Regions from separate parts of the Arthrobacter ramosus genome, predicted to be linked through region 1. Evidence: riboswitches for the same ligand, from Rfam matches in the RefSeq annotation. Region 1 holds a riboswitch; each other region holds the start of a gene.

Region 1 (4,452 bases):
CGAGGATCCATGGGCCGCTGCCGTTGACCGCCCAGCCATCCATCGCCGAGGACGCGTAGTGCGGCAGGTCTTGCAGGGCGTGGACATCCGAGGCCAAGGTCCTTCCGATGGCGTCCTTCAGCGCAACCGGTGCGGCGGGAATGGGCGTGGCACTATCGAAGGCAAGTTGGCGCGCCTCGGCCCACAAGTGGTCGGCATGCGGGACATGCTCGGGGGCTTCCGTCATCCGGCGTCGGTTCCGGGGTTCGTGTAGTCCTTCGCGAGCGTGCGTGCCAGGCCCATCGCGGCATCCATCGACGCAGCTTCAGTCGCTTGTCCCGAACCCGCAGCGAGTCCGGCCGCGAAGCCCGCAATGAAGGTGGTCAAGGGAGCCGCCGGCCGGACCACTGAATGGGCTGCAACGCCCGCCAAGGAAAGGATCTCGTTGATGTCGATCTCGACGTCTTCCAGCTCATATGCTTGCAGCAGGCTCCTGCACCATTCCTCAAGCGTTTCTTCCTGGCTCTTCACGATCCGCCTCCACTGTCCGGTACAGCTGTTGTCACGGCAGGTCGCCGTCCACTCCAAGCGCCGCGGCATCGTCCCAGGTATCCACGTCATCGGTGGACCCGGCGGGGACAGGCACGGCCAGCAGATCAAGCCTAGCAAGCAGCCGGAAAACCGCGGCGTTGGCCAGGCCGCCCTGTTCTGCCGCAGCCTGCACCTCCCGTTGCAGAGCGGATACCCGGTAGATCCCGAGCAGCGGCTGCTTCCGGCCATCGGCGGATACGGACATGGCCCCTTCCGCTTCTTCGTGGCCGGCAAGTACCCGGAGCAGGACCGGAACCGCGGCGGCGGCCAGGGGCATATCGCAGGCCAGGACGAGGACCCAGGGCGCGTGCTTAGTGGACGGGCTCACCTCTTCTTGCCCTTCGCCGCCTTGCGCTTCTAGCGCGGCGAGTCCGGCGGCGATCGCGGCAGCCGGTCCGGCGAAGGGCGGGTCCTCCCGCGCGGTCAATGTGCCGTCCGGCAAAGTGCCGGGATCCGGCCCGACGACGACGACCCTCCCGGCCCCGCACACGGCCGCCACGGCACGCTCAAGGAGGGTGGCGCCGTCGTACCTTAACTGGGCTTTGGGCACGCCGCCGAGGCGGGAGGACTTGCCACCCGCCAGTATCACCGCATCAAAGTCCACTCGCCCAGATTACCCGGGAAGCAGGCTCAATTCCGGTTCAGGCCGCCGATTCAGGCAGGAGGAAGGGATCCCATGCAGGCGCAGGTTTCTCAAGCTCCTTGATCTGCCAGATAGTCCCGGTGGGCGCCGCCGGCGTGAACCTCAGTTTCCAGCCCATCTCGGCTGGAGTGTGGTCACTCTTGGCGTTGTTGCAGCGCAAGCACGCTGCCACCAGGTTTTCCCAGGAATCCGCGCCGCCCCTGGATTTGGGGTGGACGTGGTCAATGGTGTGGGCTGCTTTCCCGCAATAGGCGCAGCGGTGACCGTCACGGCGCAAGACGCCGCGGCGTGTAACCGCCGTGATGGTGTTGTACCTCGGCCGGATGTAGCGATTGAGCAGAATCACGGAGGGACGTCCGAGAATCTCCTGCGGCCCGACGACAGGCTCGTCGCCTTCGGCCACTACGCTCGCTTTTCCGGTGAGCACAAGGACCAGCGCCCGGCGGAAGGTTACTACCGCCAGCGGTTCATATCCAGCATTCAGAACGAGTGTGCGCATGCACGTACCTCTTCACGGCCGCACCCGTCAGGGGCGCGAGGGCCGGCTGCCCTCTGCATGTACGGGCTGTGGATCGACAACCTAAGAGTAAACACTCGGAGGCCAGATCAACGAATCCTTGCCGGAGTTCCAGGGCAGTGTCGGTCAAAGTTCACGTGCCGGACACATAGCGCATGCTGGTTAAAACAGAACATCCCCGCGGGCGGACCAGCGGGGATGTTCCAGTGAAGCTATGTAGCCGGAGCTATTTAGCCACCAACGCGGATGAAGACCGGGCCGGAGCCGACGTTGACGCTGTAAAGGGCGGTGGTGCCACCGTTCCAGCCGCCGTGGACCGCCATGCCGTTGCCGACGTAAACGGCGATGTGGGCCATGCCCATGCCACCGTTCTGGTAGTAGACCAAGTCTCCCGGCTGCGCTTCAGCAGCGCTGACCGTACGGCCAAGAGAGAGGTAGTCTGCCGGCCAGCCGTGGAAGTTGATCCCAACAGCGGCCAGGGAGTTCGAAGCCAGGGCGGTGCAGTCCTGGGCAACGCCAAGCTGTGCGTAAGCTGCGGCAGCAATTGCTGCGCCCTTGCCGCTGGCAACCTTCGTTGCAGGTGAAACAGCAGCGGTGACAGAGAGCGTCGAGGAGCCGGTAGCGGCACCCGTTGCAGCCTGCGTAGCCGGAGCAGCTTCCTGCGTGGCAACCGGAGCTGCGACAACCGGAGCAGCTTCGGTGGAGACCGCCGGGCGCTCGTACTTGATGGCGACGGAGGAGTCGGCCGAAATGCTGGCTTGGGCGATGGACTGGACTTCCAGGGCGGAGGTCGAAGTGGACTCGCGAGGGACGTTGGTTTCTGCAGCGTTGGCTGCGATACCGCTAGTGAGCACCAGACCGGAAGCAGCTGCGATAACAGCTGCCTGACGGCCTACGCCACCGGCGTTGCTGCCGACAGTCTTAGCGATAACGGCAAGCGAGTTGGTCTTGGTGACCGCGGCACGGTGGCGCGCAACAGTAGAGCGTGAAGACACGTTAAGAGGCCTCTCCCTATGCCCGCGAGGTAAGCTGTCGGATTCGGATGGGAGTCATCCGGCCACACTTCTCCCTCTCGGAAGTTGTGCGACTTAACCCCAAGGCCATCGGTGAAGATGACCAAAAGTGGGTCCCCCGCCTCTGCCAGACGATGTTTTGCGAACGGAACCTCGAGCAGTGGCAGAGCTAGGCAATCCACTCGAGTGCATCAACTCTCTAAAAGTTGATGCGTCTTAGACGGTACATGAGTTTTGGCTCAATGTCACATTCAGGTCACGGAGCGTGACAAGCATGCGAGAGGCTTCCATCGGATTGGCTACAGCCAGCCCAGGGGGTCAACGACGTCGCCGTTGACCATGACTTCAAAATGGAGGTGGCAGCCGGTAGAGGCGCCGGTGGTGCCGCTCAATGCGATGACATCGCCGCGGCTGACCGTCTGGCCCACCTGGACGTTGAACGAAGACAAATGGTTGTACGTGGTTTCCAGGCCGTTGCCGTGGTCCACCACAATGCGGTTTCCGCCGCCATACGGATGCCAGCCAGCGAAAGTGACCTTGCCGGCGGCGGCAGCATGGACCTGGGTGCCGCACTGGGCCACGAAGTCCTGGCCCCGGTGGAACTCCCCCAAGCCGCCCGTGATGGGATTCACACGATAGCCGAAAGGCGAGGCCGTGGTCAGTGTGTCCAGCGGCGCCCCCAGGGTGCCTTTGGAGGACGACGTCTTGATGGTGCCGACGGACTGCGCGCTCAAGAGCTGCTTGAGTTTGCTGTCCGGATCCGCCGTGGTGGAAACCGCAGCACGGCTGAAGTCGATCGTGGCGCTTGCCGCGGCCGGAATCTCAGGCTGGGTGCCCACCGCCGAGGCGGCCTGGCTCGATTCGGCCGTGGCCGTCATGGCGCTTGTGCCCGGCATGGCGACCGTCAGGATGAGGCCCGTCGCGGCAAGGGCCACTCCGGCCTTCTGTCCCGCCCCGCTCGCCGCAGCGAACTCGGCTATCTGCCGCAAAGGACCCTTGCGGCGGCGAAGTTCGCGATGGGGATCGCGGGGCCGATCGTGCTCGACGGCGCTTGCGCTCCGCAGCTCAGCAGTAGGACCGGACGCGCGCCTGCGGCCCCTGGTGTTCTGCGTAGTCAAGGTTTTCCTCTCTGGCAAGCCTGCGAAGTTAGCTGTCGGATTCGGGCCAGAGAGATCGTGGACCCGGTCCGCGTGAAGGGCGCGAAGCGCAGAGCTACCGAAGGGGCCCTGCGCTGTTTGCACTTCCGCTGCGGACTTCACCCCAAGGCCGTCTTTCGACAGCCGATGGTGGTTCCTCCGCTTCTGCCAGTGAATGGACTAATCCACCTGATCCGCTGGCAGAACTCGGCTTCGGATCAGGTAACGCTTTGGTATCGGCGCCAGTAATAAACTATAGGGGATTAAGCCCCCGCGGTAATAATTTCGTTATCTTTGCTGGCCGCCTCGCCAGGCCGGCTAGGCGACCGTGACAAACACGTGCGAGGCTACCTCAGGCGGCAGCTCCAGCGCGCCGTCGATATTGGGCACGCGAACGGAGATGTACTCCCCCACACGTTCCAGGGAAACCCTGGCTCCGGGGCGGATTCCGCCCTCGTCCAGCTGCACCAGAAGTTCCGGTTCCACCTGGATCGGTTCAGCCAGGCGGCTGACGGTGACCCGGTTTTCAGGTGAGTATTCGTTCATCGCGTCGAGAAGGTTGACCACGCCATC
Region 2 (4,452 bases), 290 kb from region 1:
ACGGTGAGGAGCTCGCCCCAGCGGTCCGGCGTCGTCGTACTGTGCACCAAGGCGAGTGCCCCTGAAGTGAGCGCGAGGCCGATCCCGAAGACGATCAATCCCTCGAAGTGGTGCCGAACGGGATTGCCGCCCTGGATGCCGAAGGTGAAGCGCCGGTTGGCGCCGGTGTTGGCGATGGCCGTGATGAGCAGCGCCAGGAAGTTGGCCAGCTGCGGGTCCATGAAGCCGCGGCAGAACAGGAAGATGAGCACATAGGCGAGGGTGGACGCGGCGCCGATCGCGGCGAACCGGACCAGCTGCCCGAAAAGGCTGCTGCGCGGGTTCTGCTCGGCGGTGCGGGACGACGCCGGGAGCGGCCCGCGTGCAAGTGCTGCGCGCAGTTCCGGAATGGGGATGCGGCCCGAGACGAGATCCCGGGTGAGCCGGACCATGCCGCGGATGTCGGCCAGGGCAGTGCGCACCACGTCGACGCTGGAATTGGGATCGTCGATCCAGTCAACGGGAACTTCGTGGACCCGGAGGCCGCAGCGTTCGGCGAGGACCAGGAGCTCAGTGTCGAAGAACCACGAGTTGTCCATGGTGTGCGGGAGGATCTGCTGTGCGACATCTGCCCGGATCGCTTTGAAGCCGCACTGGGCATCGCTGAAGCGGGCGCCCATGAACGAGTGCAGCATCAGGTTGTAGCTGCGCGAAATGAACTCGCGCTTGGGGCCGCGGACAACCCGCGAGTTGCGGGTCAGCCGTGTGCCAATGGCGAGGTCCGAATGGCCGGAGATCAGCGGCGCCAAAAGGGGCGCCAGTGCGGCGAGGTCCGTGGAAAGATCCACGTCCATGTAAGCCAGAACCGGCGCCGGCGATGCGAGCCACACCTTGCGCAGGGCGTTGCCGCGTCCCTTCTCCTCAAGATGGACAACCGCGAGCTCAGGCAGTTCCCTGGCCACGCGCTCCGCGATTTTCAAGGTGCTGTCCGTGCTTGCGTTGTCGGCCACGGTAATGCGGAAGCCATGCGGGAAGGATTCGCGCAAATGGCCGTGAAGCCTGCGCAGGCACTCTTCGAGGTCGCGTTCCTCGTTGAAGACGGGGATGGTGACATCGAGGACGGGGACGGCGGTGTGGGTGTCGACGGGGGCGCGCCGCGCTGTGCTGGGTTGAAGGGGGGTGTTGGGTGGGATGGGAAGGCCCGGCGGCACCACCGCGGGGTCCTTCAGGGTTCCGGAGGTGGATTCGATGAGAGTCATGTATTCAGAGTGCCGTTGCAGAATATGAAGGCTTTAGGCGGAACCTGTGACGTGGCTGTGGATGTATGGCCGGTGTGGCGAATCACATGCCTGGCCAAAATACGTCGAGGTCCGCCCCTGGAGGGACGGACCTCGACGTACTTGTGCGTGGCTCTTGGTCTAGTACCAGTTGTGCGCCAGGTGGAAGGACCACGCCGCGGACGGCGATCCGTAGCGTTCCTTGATGTAGTTCAGGCCCCAGCGGATCTGCGTCTGGTAGTTGGTCTGCCAGTCGGCGCCTTCTGATGCCATTTTTTCGCCCGGCAGCGATTGCCCAATGCCGTAAGCGCCACTGGAGGCGTTGGTGGCAGTGGTGCGCCAATCCGATTCCTTGTTCCACAAGGTGAGCAGGGCGGACATCTCGCCCTGACCCCAACCGTAGGATGGAAGGATGCTTGCGGCATAAGCCTGTGCGCCGGAGGGATCATCGACGGCGACAGGTGCGGCCGGGGCTGCTGGAGCGGGCGGTGCCGCGGGCGCGGCCGGTGCGGCGGCCTGCGGTGCGACGGCGGCCTGCGGTGCGACGGCGGCCGGAGCGGGGGCAGGTGCCTGGCTCGGCGTCGGCGCGGCGCTCGGCTTGGGGCTTGCGCTTGCGCTCGCCGACGGCGTGGCGGCGGCCGATGGCGTGGCTGAGTTATCCGCCGCGCGGGATTCGGACGTGCGGCTCATGTCCTGGGCATTGATGGCTTGTCCGGCGGCCTGGGTGGCGGCACCTGCACCGAGGAACACGGCAACGACGCCGGCAACAACTGCCATGCGCTGGCCGGTGCCGAGATTCGAGGCGGCTCGCCTCAACGTGGAACGTGACTTGTTTCTCCGGGCAGGTTCGCCGCGGTGGCGCGCAACAGGGCGCGACTGATTCCTGGAATCAGACATGGTGATTGCCTCTCGACGCCTGCGGAGTTAGCTGTCGGATTCGGATGAGGTCATCCGGCCGTGGCCACTGGGAATCGTGGCGGTACGGCTTCACCCCTAGGGCTGGCTCAACATGAGCGCTTGCCCGGAGACCTGGGTCCCCCGTCTCTGCCTGGATTTTTGGGCACCGGGGAGTGGCAGAGCTCGGCGCCTACCCGGCGGTGGCCGGAATGATCCCGCGCACCCATTCGACGGTACAGGAGGATTTTACTTAAGTCACATTTAGGTAACGGAGATCACGACGTCGGTGCGTCGACTTGCGCCCGCCGCGCACCGGCGTCGCGCCCTCCTGGGCGGCCGTTCAGGCCGTGGCGGTCCTGAGCGCCGGAAGCCGCACCGCAAATTCCGTCCGGCCGGGCCGCGACGCCACTTCGACGGTGCCTCCATGCGCCTGGACAATGGATTCCACAATCGACAAGCCGAGCCCGGAGGTGCCCTCGGAACCGGAGCGGGCGGCGTCGGCACGGGCAAAGCGGGAGAAGATCCTGCCCTGGAATTCCGGCGGGATGCCCGGCCCGTTGTCAGTCACTGTCACCACGGCGCTGCCATCGGCGGAACGCATGACGCCCGTGACCACGGTGGTTCCCGCCTCCGTGTGTTTGCGGGCGTTGGAGAGCAGATTCGCCAAAACCTGGTGGAGTTGAGTGGTGTCGCCGCGGACCGTGAGGGGCTCGTCCGGGAGCTTGAGCTGCCAGATGTGCCCTGGGGCCATGACCTTCTCGTCGCTGACGGTCTCGATCACCAACTGCGTGAGGTCCACATCGGTGAACTCGGGGGCCTTCCCTTCGTCCAGCCGGGCCAACAGAAGGAGGTCCTCAACGAGGGTGGTCATGCGTTCGGACTGGCTCTGCACCCGTCCCAGCGACTTGCGCCCGTCCTCGGTGAACGTCTCGGTCATGCGCAAGAGCTCGGTGTAGCCGCGGATGGCGGTCAGCGGAGTGCGCAGTTCGTGCGAGGCATCGGCGACGAACTGGCGCACCTTCGTTTCGCTTTGCTGGCGGGCTTCGAGGGCGCTCGAGACGTTGTCCAGCATCAGGTTCAAAGCATGGCCGACACTTCCCACTTCCGTGCTCGGGTGGGCCGCCGACGCCGGAACGCGCACCGCGAGTGCCACCTCACCGGCGTCGAGCGGAAGTTTCGATACCTTCGTGGCGACGTCGGAGAGTTGCTCCAGGGGGCGCATGGTGCGGCGGATCAGCACGGTTCCGGCCAGTCCGATCAGGACCAGTCCGCCCAAGGACACCAGCACCATGGTCCACACGAGCGAGGCCTCGGTGTCCTCTTTCGAGGCGAGTGGCAGCCCCGTGATGACAACATCGCCGTAAGGAGTTTCGGTGGCCACCAGCCGGTAGCCGCCATTGGACAGGGTGCGATCAACCGGGCGGCCATCGGGCGGGAGCGCGGACAGGATTCGAGCGTCGCTGGGCGACAACGGCGCACGGGTGGCATCGGAGGACAAGAATCCAGCATCGCTGCTCACCTGACCTGCGAGAATACGCGCATTCAGCGTGCCGATGCTCTGGCCCCGGGGGTCCAAGGGGTCCGGACGGCCGCCCGGGTTGCCTTGCGGCGGGCGGCCATGGGAGGCCTGCATCAATTGCTGGTCGAGCTGCTTCGTGAGGAACACGTCCATGGAGGCGTAGCTGACCACCCCGACGGCACCGCAGATGGCCACGAGGAGCGCCATGGAGAGAAGGATCAAGCGCGTGCGCAAGTGCCAGGTTGAAGGATTGAACCAACGATGGTCGGTCTGGCGGGGGATACCCGAGAGTGCGGACATTCGACGCCCCGGCTATTCGGCAGGCTTGATGACGTAGCCTGCTCCGCGCACGGTGTGGATCATGGGCGGGTGGTTGGCCTCGATCTTCTTACGCAGGTATGAGATGTAAAGCTCCACGATGTTTGCTTGCCCGCCGAAATCGTAGTCCCACACGCGGTCGAGGATCTGAGCCTTGCTGACCACGCGTTTGGGATTTTCCATGAGGTAGCGCAAGAGCTCGAACTGGGTCGCCGTGAGCGGGATGTCTTCGCCGCCACGGGTAACTTCACGCGTGTCCACGTTCAGGGTCAGGTCGCCTACAACCAGCTCGGCAGTGTCCATCGCGGCCACTCCCGAGCGCTGGACCAGGCGGTGCAGGCGTAGCAGGACTTCCTCCATGCTGAAGGGCTTGGTGACATAATCGTCGCCGCCGGCGGCCAACCCGACGATGCGGTCCTGCACGTCATCCTTGGCGGTGAGGAAGAGCGCGGGCACCTCAGG
Region 3 (4,452 bases), 1.2 Mb from region 1:
CTCTTTGGGGACACCGATGATCATTTTGGGCTCCATGTTCGAAAGGCTTCAACGGCCTTTTTCTCTGCGGGGGACTGTGATTCCAGAATAAATCCGCTGTGAGCCAGACGACAGGAAAGGCGATTGCCGCCGTCGCTGGCTTCCCCGGAATTCCGGGGTTTTTGCCGCTCAAGACTCGACATTTGTCGATATTGAGAGCGTCAGGTGTCGCCTGATGTTCGTGGGGCAAAGTAGTGTTTTCTCCATGCAGCAAGACGTGGAGAAGATCGTCGAGGACGTAGCACTCAAGTTGGGCCGCGGCCTCTCCCTGGAAGACCTCGACGGCGTGCTGCTGGCCTACAGTTCCAACCAGTCCCACGCCGACCGTGTGCGAGTGAATTTCCTCCTGAGCAAACGGGTCCCGGTGGACGTCAGCGCGTGGCAGCTCTCCCACGGGATTGCCACCGCCGTGCGTCCCGTCGTCGTGCCCGCCAATGAGGAACTCGGGATGGTGGGGCGCGTCTGCGTCCCGCTGCTGGTGCGCGGATTCCGCGTCGGGTACCTGTGGGTCCAGCAAGACCTTGACGAGCAGACCGCGACGGCGATACTCGCCGAGTTGCCGGGCGTCCGGGACGAGTTGGACCTCCTCGCAGCGTTGTTGCTCGATTCCAATACGGCCGAGTCGGAGTTCCGGCGCCGCCGTGAGCAGGAATTCCTGGCTGCATGCCAGGGCGAGTCCAATGCTGTGGCAACTGTGGCGGGATGGAAGGAGATTCAAGGCCGGGGACCGTGGCAGCTGGTTACAGTGCTCGACGCGGAGGACAGTGGCGGCGTCTCCGATCCGATCGCGGCGACCCTGACGCACCGTTCCGCCGCGCTGCAGGCAACTATCGGGGTCGATTCCGTGCTTTTCAGCGCCGGCACCGAGACGCACTCGGTCCTGTTGTTCCGCGAAACCGGCGGGCGGGCGGAGCACGCCCAAGTCTTGGTCCACTATCAGCTGGAACTCGCCAAGCGCGCCGGACGGAAGGTGGACCGCGTCATTCTCGGCATCAGCGAGCCGTTTTCAGTCATCCGGCAGCTGAGCCGGGCGTACCGGCAATCGAAGCTCGCGGCCCAGGCTGCCGCCGTCGATCCTCCACTCGGAGAGCTCGTGGACAGCCGCTCGGCCGGGATTTACCAATTGTTCGAACGGCTACAGGCGCCCGGTGGCTGGGACGATTCGGGCTCGGCACATTTCCAGGAGATCGAGGATGCGGACCGCAACGGCGAGCTGCTGCCCGTGCTCGAACTGCTCTACGACAGCGACGGCTCCGTGCAGGACGTGGCTGCGAAGCTCCACCTGCATCGGAGCAGCATTTACAACCGGCTGGCCAGGGTCCGCCAGCTTATCGGTGCTGATCCGCTGAATGGCGCGACCCGACTCGAACTCCACGCAACGCTCAAAGCGCGCCGCTGGGCGGGCCGTCCGCGGATTTGAAGCCGCTGGTACCGGAAGCCGCGCTGGCTTACTTGTTGAACTGCCGCAACTGAAGGCTGCAGCGCCAGCGGTCGGGGCGGTGCTGAATCATCTGTGTCCGGGTGTGTCGGCAGCACCGTCCGTGCCACTCGACGGCAGACTTTCGATGCTGTCCCATCCTCACTGCAGGGCCTTGGTTGCTGCGTCCAAAACCGACCCAAGATCCACGCCCGGTTGGGTGGGCTGTGGCGTGGGACTAGGACTGGCCGGGGTCCGCGGCTTCCAAGAACCTGTGGGCGCGGGGGAGGGCGTGCCGGTCTGGGGCGGAGTCGGGGTAGGGGTGGTTGGCCCCGTCGGACCCGGGGTGGGAGCCGGGGTGGGGGTCGTTGGCCCGGTCGGAACCGGATTGGAAGGAACAGGCACCGGGGTAAGGCTTGGGGGCAGTGCTGACGGGACGGCAGGAACCTGGACGGAGATCGACGGTGCCGAGACACTCGACGGTTCGACAGCGGCGGGTCCTTGCGGCGAATGTTGCGCCGGGCCCGCGGAGGTCTGGCCGGACTTGGCGCTTGGGGTAGCTGCCGAAGGTGATGCAGCAGCGCTGGGGGAAGTACTTGCCACCGCGGAAGGAGCGCCGGATTGCGTGGAGTCTTGGTTGTCCGCGCTCGCAGCGTCCTGGGCGCGGGATTCCTGGCCGAAGAAGGGCAACTCAAGGGCTTGGCCCAGGGAACCGGCGGTCAACAAGATGCCTAGGGCACCTGCAACCACTGCCATTCGATTGCTCATCGTCCGGATGCTGGCGGCCTTCTTGAGGACGGCGTGTGGTTCACGGCTGAAGGACGAACCGGTGAACGATGCCGGACCGACGGCGGCACGGGGTGCCGCCGGGAGTGCCGTTGTGGCTGCCTTCTCAGGTTTGGCTTGCTCAGCTGTCGCAGCAGGCACCGTCGGAATGGCGGCGGTCGCTGGTTCTGTTGGTTCAGCAGCTACCGTCGCAGCAGGCACCGTCGGAATGGCGGCGGTTTCGCTGGCTTGGGAAGCCCGCTTCCGTTCGGCTGCGCGGGCGGCCGCGCGAGTGGTGGGCGCCGCCGTCGTCCGGGTTGCCGCGGGGGTGGGTTCCGCTGTCGAACTCAAAGGTTCAGTAGCCGGTGCCGCGATGAACGGTTCGCTGTCTTTGGCCCGACGACGTCCGGTTGGTTTGGTGCTCTCGCCCGCCACTTCGGCACGGCGAGGCTGATCCATGATTGGGGACATGGTGATTGCCTCTCAACGCCTTCGAGGTTAGCTGTCGGGTTCGGACGAGGCCGTCCGGCCGCGCGTGGCGGCTTCACCCCGAGGGCCTGTGGAGAAGTAGGCCCGGAGACTCTGGGTCCCCCGTCTCTGCCGCGGGTCTGGCGGATTCCGGGTTGCGGCAGAGCTCGGCGTCAACCCGGAAGCGGCCCATTTGGGGATTGGGTCGCCCCTCGACGCTACAACAGCCGGCATGCAAAGTCACATTTGAATAACGGGCGGGGTAACCGGTTTTGCCAAGAACTTCCGCGAGCCTAGTCCCGCGGACCTTCAGTCTGCCCGGCGATGAGTCCTGCGACGTGTTCGGCGTCGCGGCCGACCCCGCCCACGAGGCCCGAGGTCAGCCCGTATTGGAAGGGCATGCCCACGAAGAACAGCCCTGGCAGTTGTTCAACGGCGCCCCGGCAAGTGAGCGGCCAGCCGTCCTCATCCGCGGGAAGTCCTCGGATCCAGCCAAAGTCCGGTTGGTAACCGGTAGCCCAGATCACCGTGGACACGGGGATCGCGTGGCCTTCGTCGGTCAGGGGTTGGCCCTTGCGGGTGCCCGTCAGCCGTGGCAGGCGGGTGACTCCCGCGGCGTCGAGCTCTCGGGTGGAGGCCCGGATCAGCGGCGCGCCGTGCTTCGTGAACCCGACCGCGACTTTGCGGCCGATAGGGGTGGATCTGTTCAATACCTTGTGGATGAAGAGCCACCAAAGCCCGCCGGCGTATCGCGTTACGGGGCTTGGAATGTGGAAGGGAGGGGTTCCGGCAATGTAGGTGCGGTGGGTAGGTGCGAGCTCCAGGGCGATTTCGACGCCGGAGGTGCCGGAGCCGACCACCAGGACATCTCCGGGTGGAACCGAGTCCGGGTTGGTGTATTCCGCTCCGTGGAGTTGGTGGATGCCGGGATCCAGATCCTCGGCGAACGCCGGGATCCTTGGCTGCGCGTTCGGGCCCGTGGCAACAACAACGTTCTTGGCCAGGATCGACCCGGAGCCTGACTGCACTCGGAACCGGCCGTCCTCCCGCTCGATGCCGGTGACGTGGGCACCATGGCGTACCGGGAGTTCCCAGTTCCTGGCGTACTCCTCAAGGTATTCGGCCATGGCGTCTTTTCCGGGAAAGCTGCCTCGGGCGGCGGGAAATGGCATGCCGGGCAGGGAATCGTGCTGCGCCGGGGTGAAGAGCCGCAAGGAATCCCATCGGTTCCGCCACACGTCGCCGACGCGGGCCTGCGAGTCCAGGATGAGGAAGTCTTGCCGGTGTTTCTTCAGGTGGAATCCGGTGGCGAGCCCTGCCTGCCCGGCGCCCACAACCACGGTGTTCACTGGCTCATTGCTGTCCATCGCGAAGCCTCCTGAGGTGTTCGAGGTCATTAGAATAGCATTCCAGTCACTAGAATGCTATTCTTTTTTCGTGGAAATCCGGCACAATGACAGGCGGGTAGCTCAAGCTGTCGCAACCAAGGCTGCAGTTGTGGAAGCCGCTCGGCAGCTGTTTCTGAGCAGGGGATACGTGGCCACCACCATCGGGGCCGTTGCCGAGCAAGCAGGCGTGGCTATCCAGACCATCTACAACTCCGTGGGCAACAAGGCCGCGCTGCTCTCGGCCGTGGTTGACGCGACGGCCGCGGGTCCGGATGCCCCCCGCACCGTCCCGGAGACTATGCGCGAGCGGACTGCCGCAGCCGCCGACGCGGGGGCGGTTCTAGCGTTGTTGGCCGACTGGTTCGCCGAGGTGCA

Evidence for each region. A riboswitch is a leader RNA that binds a small molecule or an ion and turns the genes downstream of it on or off. The one in region 1 is predicted to bind cyclic di-AMP.
Region 2: it holds a riboswitch for cyclic di-AMP, as region 1 does, so the genes downstream of both, ABD742_RS19560 (aggregation-promoting factor C-terminal-like domain-containing protein) here and ABD742_RS18240 (NlpC/P60 family protein) in region 1, are expected to answer to the same signal.
Region 3: it holds a riboswitch for cyclic di-AMP, as region 1 does, so the genes downstream of both, ABD742_RS23715 (hypothetical protein) here and ABD742_RS18240 (NlpC/P60 family protein) in region 1, are expected to answer to the same signal.

What each region holds. Positions count from the first base shown of each region.
Region 1 covers NZ_BAAAWN010000001.1:3,962,532-3,966,983, forward strand. The annotation lists gene ABD742_RS18220 (molybdopterin molybdotransferase MoeA) at 1-226, opposite strand, end outside; gene ABD742_RS18225 (DUF6457 domain-containing protein) at 223-510, opposite strand; gene mobA (molybdenum cofactor guanylyltransferase) at 542-1,174, opposite strand; gene ABD742_RS18235 (HNH endonuclease) at 1,212-1,712, opposite strand; gene ABD742_RS18240 (NlpC/P60 family protein) at 1,961-2,725, opposite strand; cyclic di-AMP (ydaO/yuaA leader) riboswitch at 2,731-2,897, opposite strand; gene ABD742_RS18245 (M23 family metallopeptidase) at 3,043-3,861, opposite strand; cyclic di-AMP (ydaO/yuaA leader) riboswitch at 3,864-4,071, opposite strand; gene ABD742_RS18250 (iron-dependent transcriptional repressor DtxR) at 4,198-4,452, opposite strand, start outside.
Region 2 covers NZ_BAAAWN010000001.1:4,253,891-4,258,342, reverse strand. The annotation lists gene ABD742_RS19565 (bifunctional glycosyltransferase family 2/GtrA family protein) at 1-1,238, opposite strand, end outside; gene ABD742_RS19560 (aggregation-promoting factor C-terminal-like domain-containing protein) at 1,398-2,153, opposite strand; cyclic di-AMP (ydaO/yuaA leader) riboswitch at 2,156-2,329, opposite strand; gene ABD742_RS19555 (sensor histidine kinase) at 2,494-3,972, opposite strand; gene ABD742_RS19550 (response regulator transcription factor) at 3,985-4,452, opposite strand, start outside.
Region 3 covers NZ_BAAAWN010000001.1:5,140,242-5,144,693, forward strand. The annotation lists gene ald (alanine dehydrogenase) at 1-24, opposite strand, end outside; gene ABD742_RS23710 (PucR family transcriptional regulator) at 245-1,459, shown strand; gene ABD742_RS23715 (hypothetical protein) at 1,619-2,692, opposite strand; cyclic di-AMP (ydaO/yuaA leader) riboswitch at 2,695-2,845, opposite strand; gene ABD742_RS23720 (flavin-containing monooxygenase) at 2,983-4,086, opposite strand; gene ABD742_RS23725 (TetR/AcrR family transcriptional regulator) at 4,187-4,452, shown strand, end outside.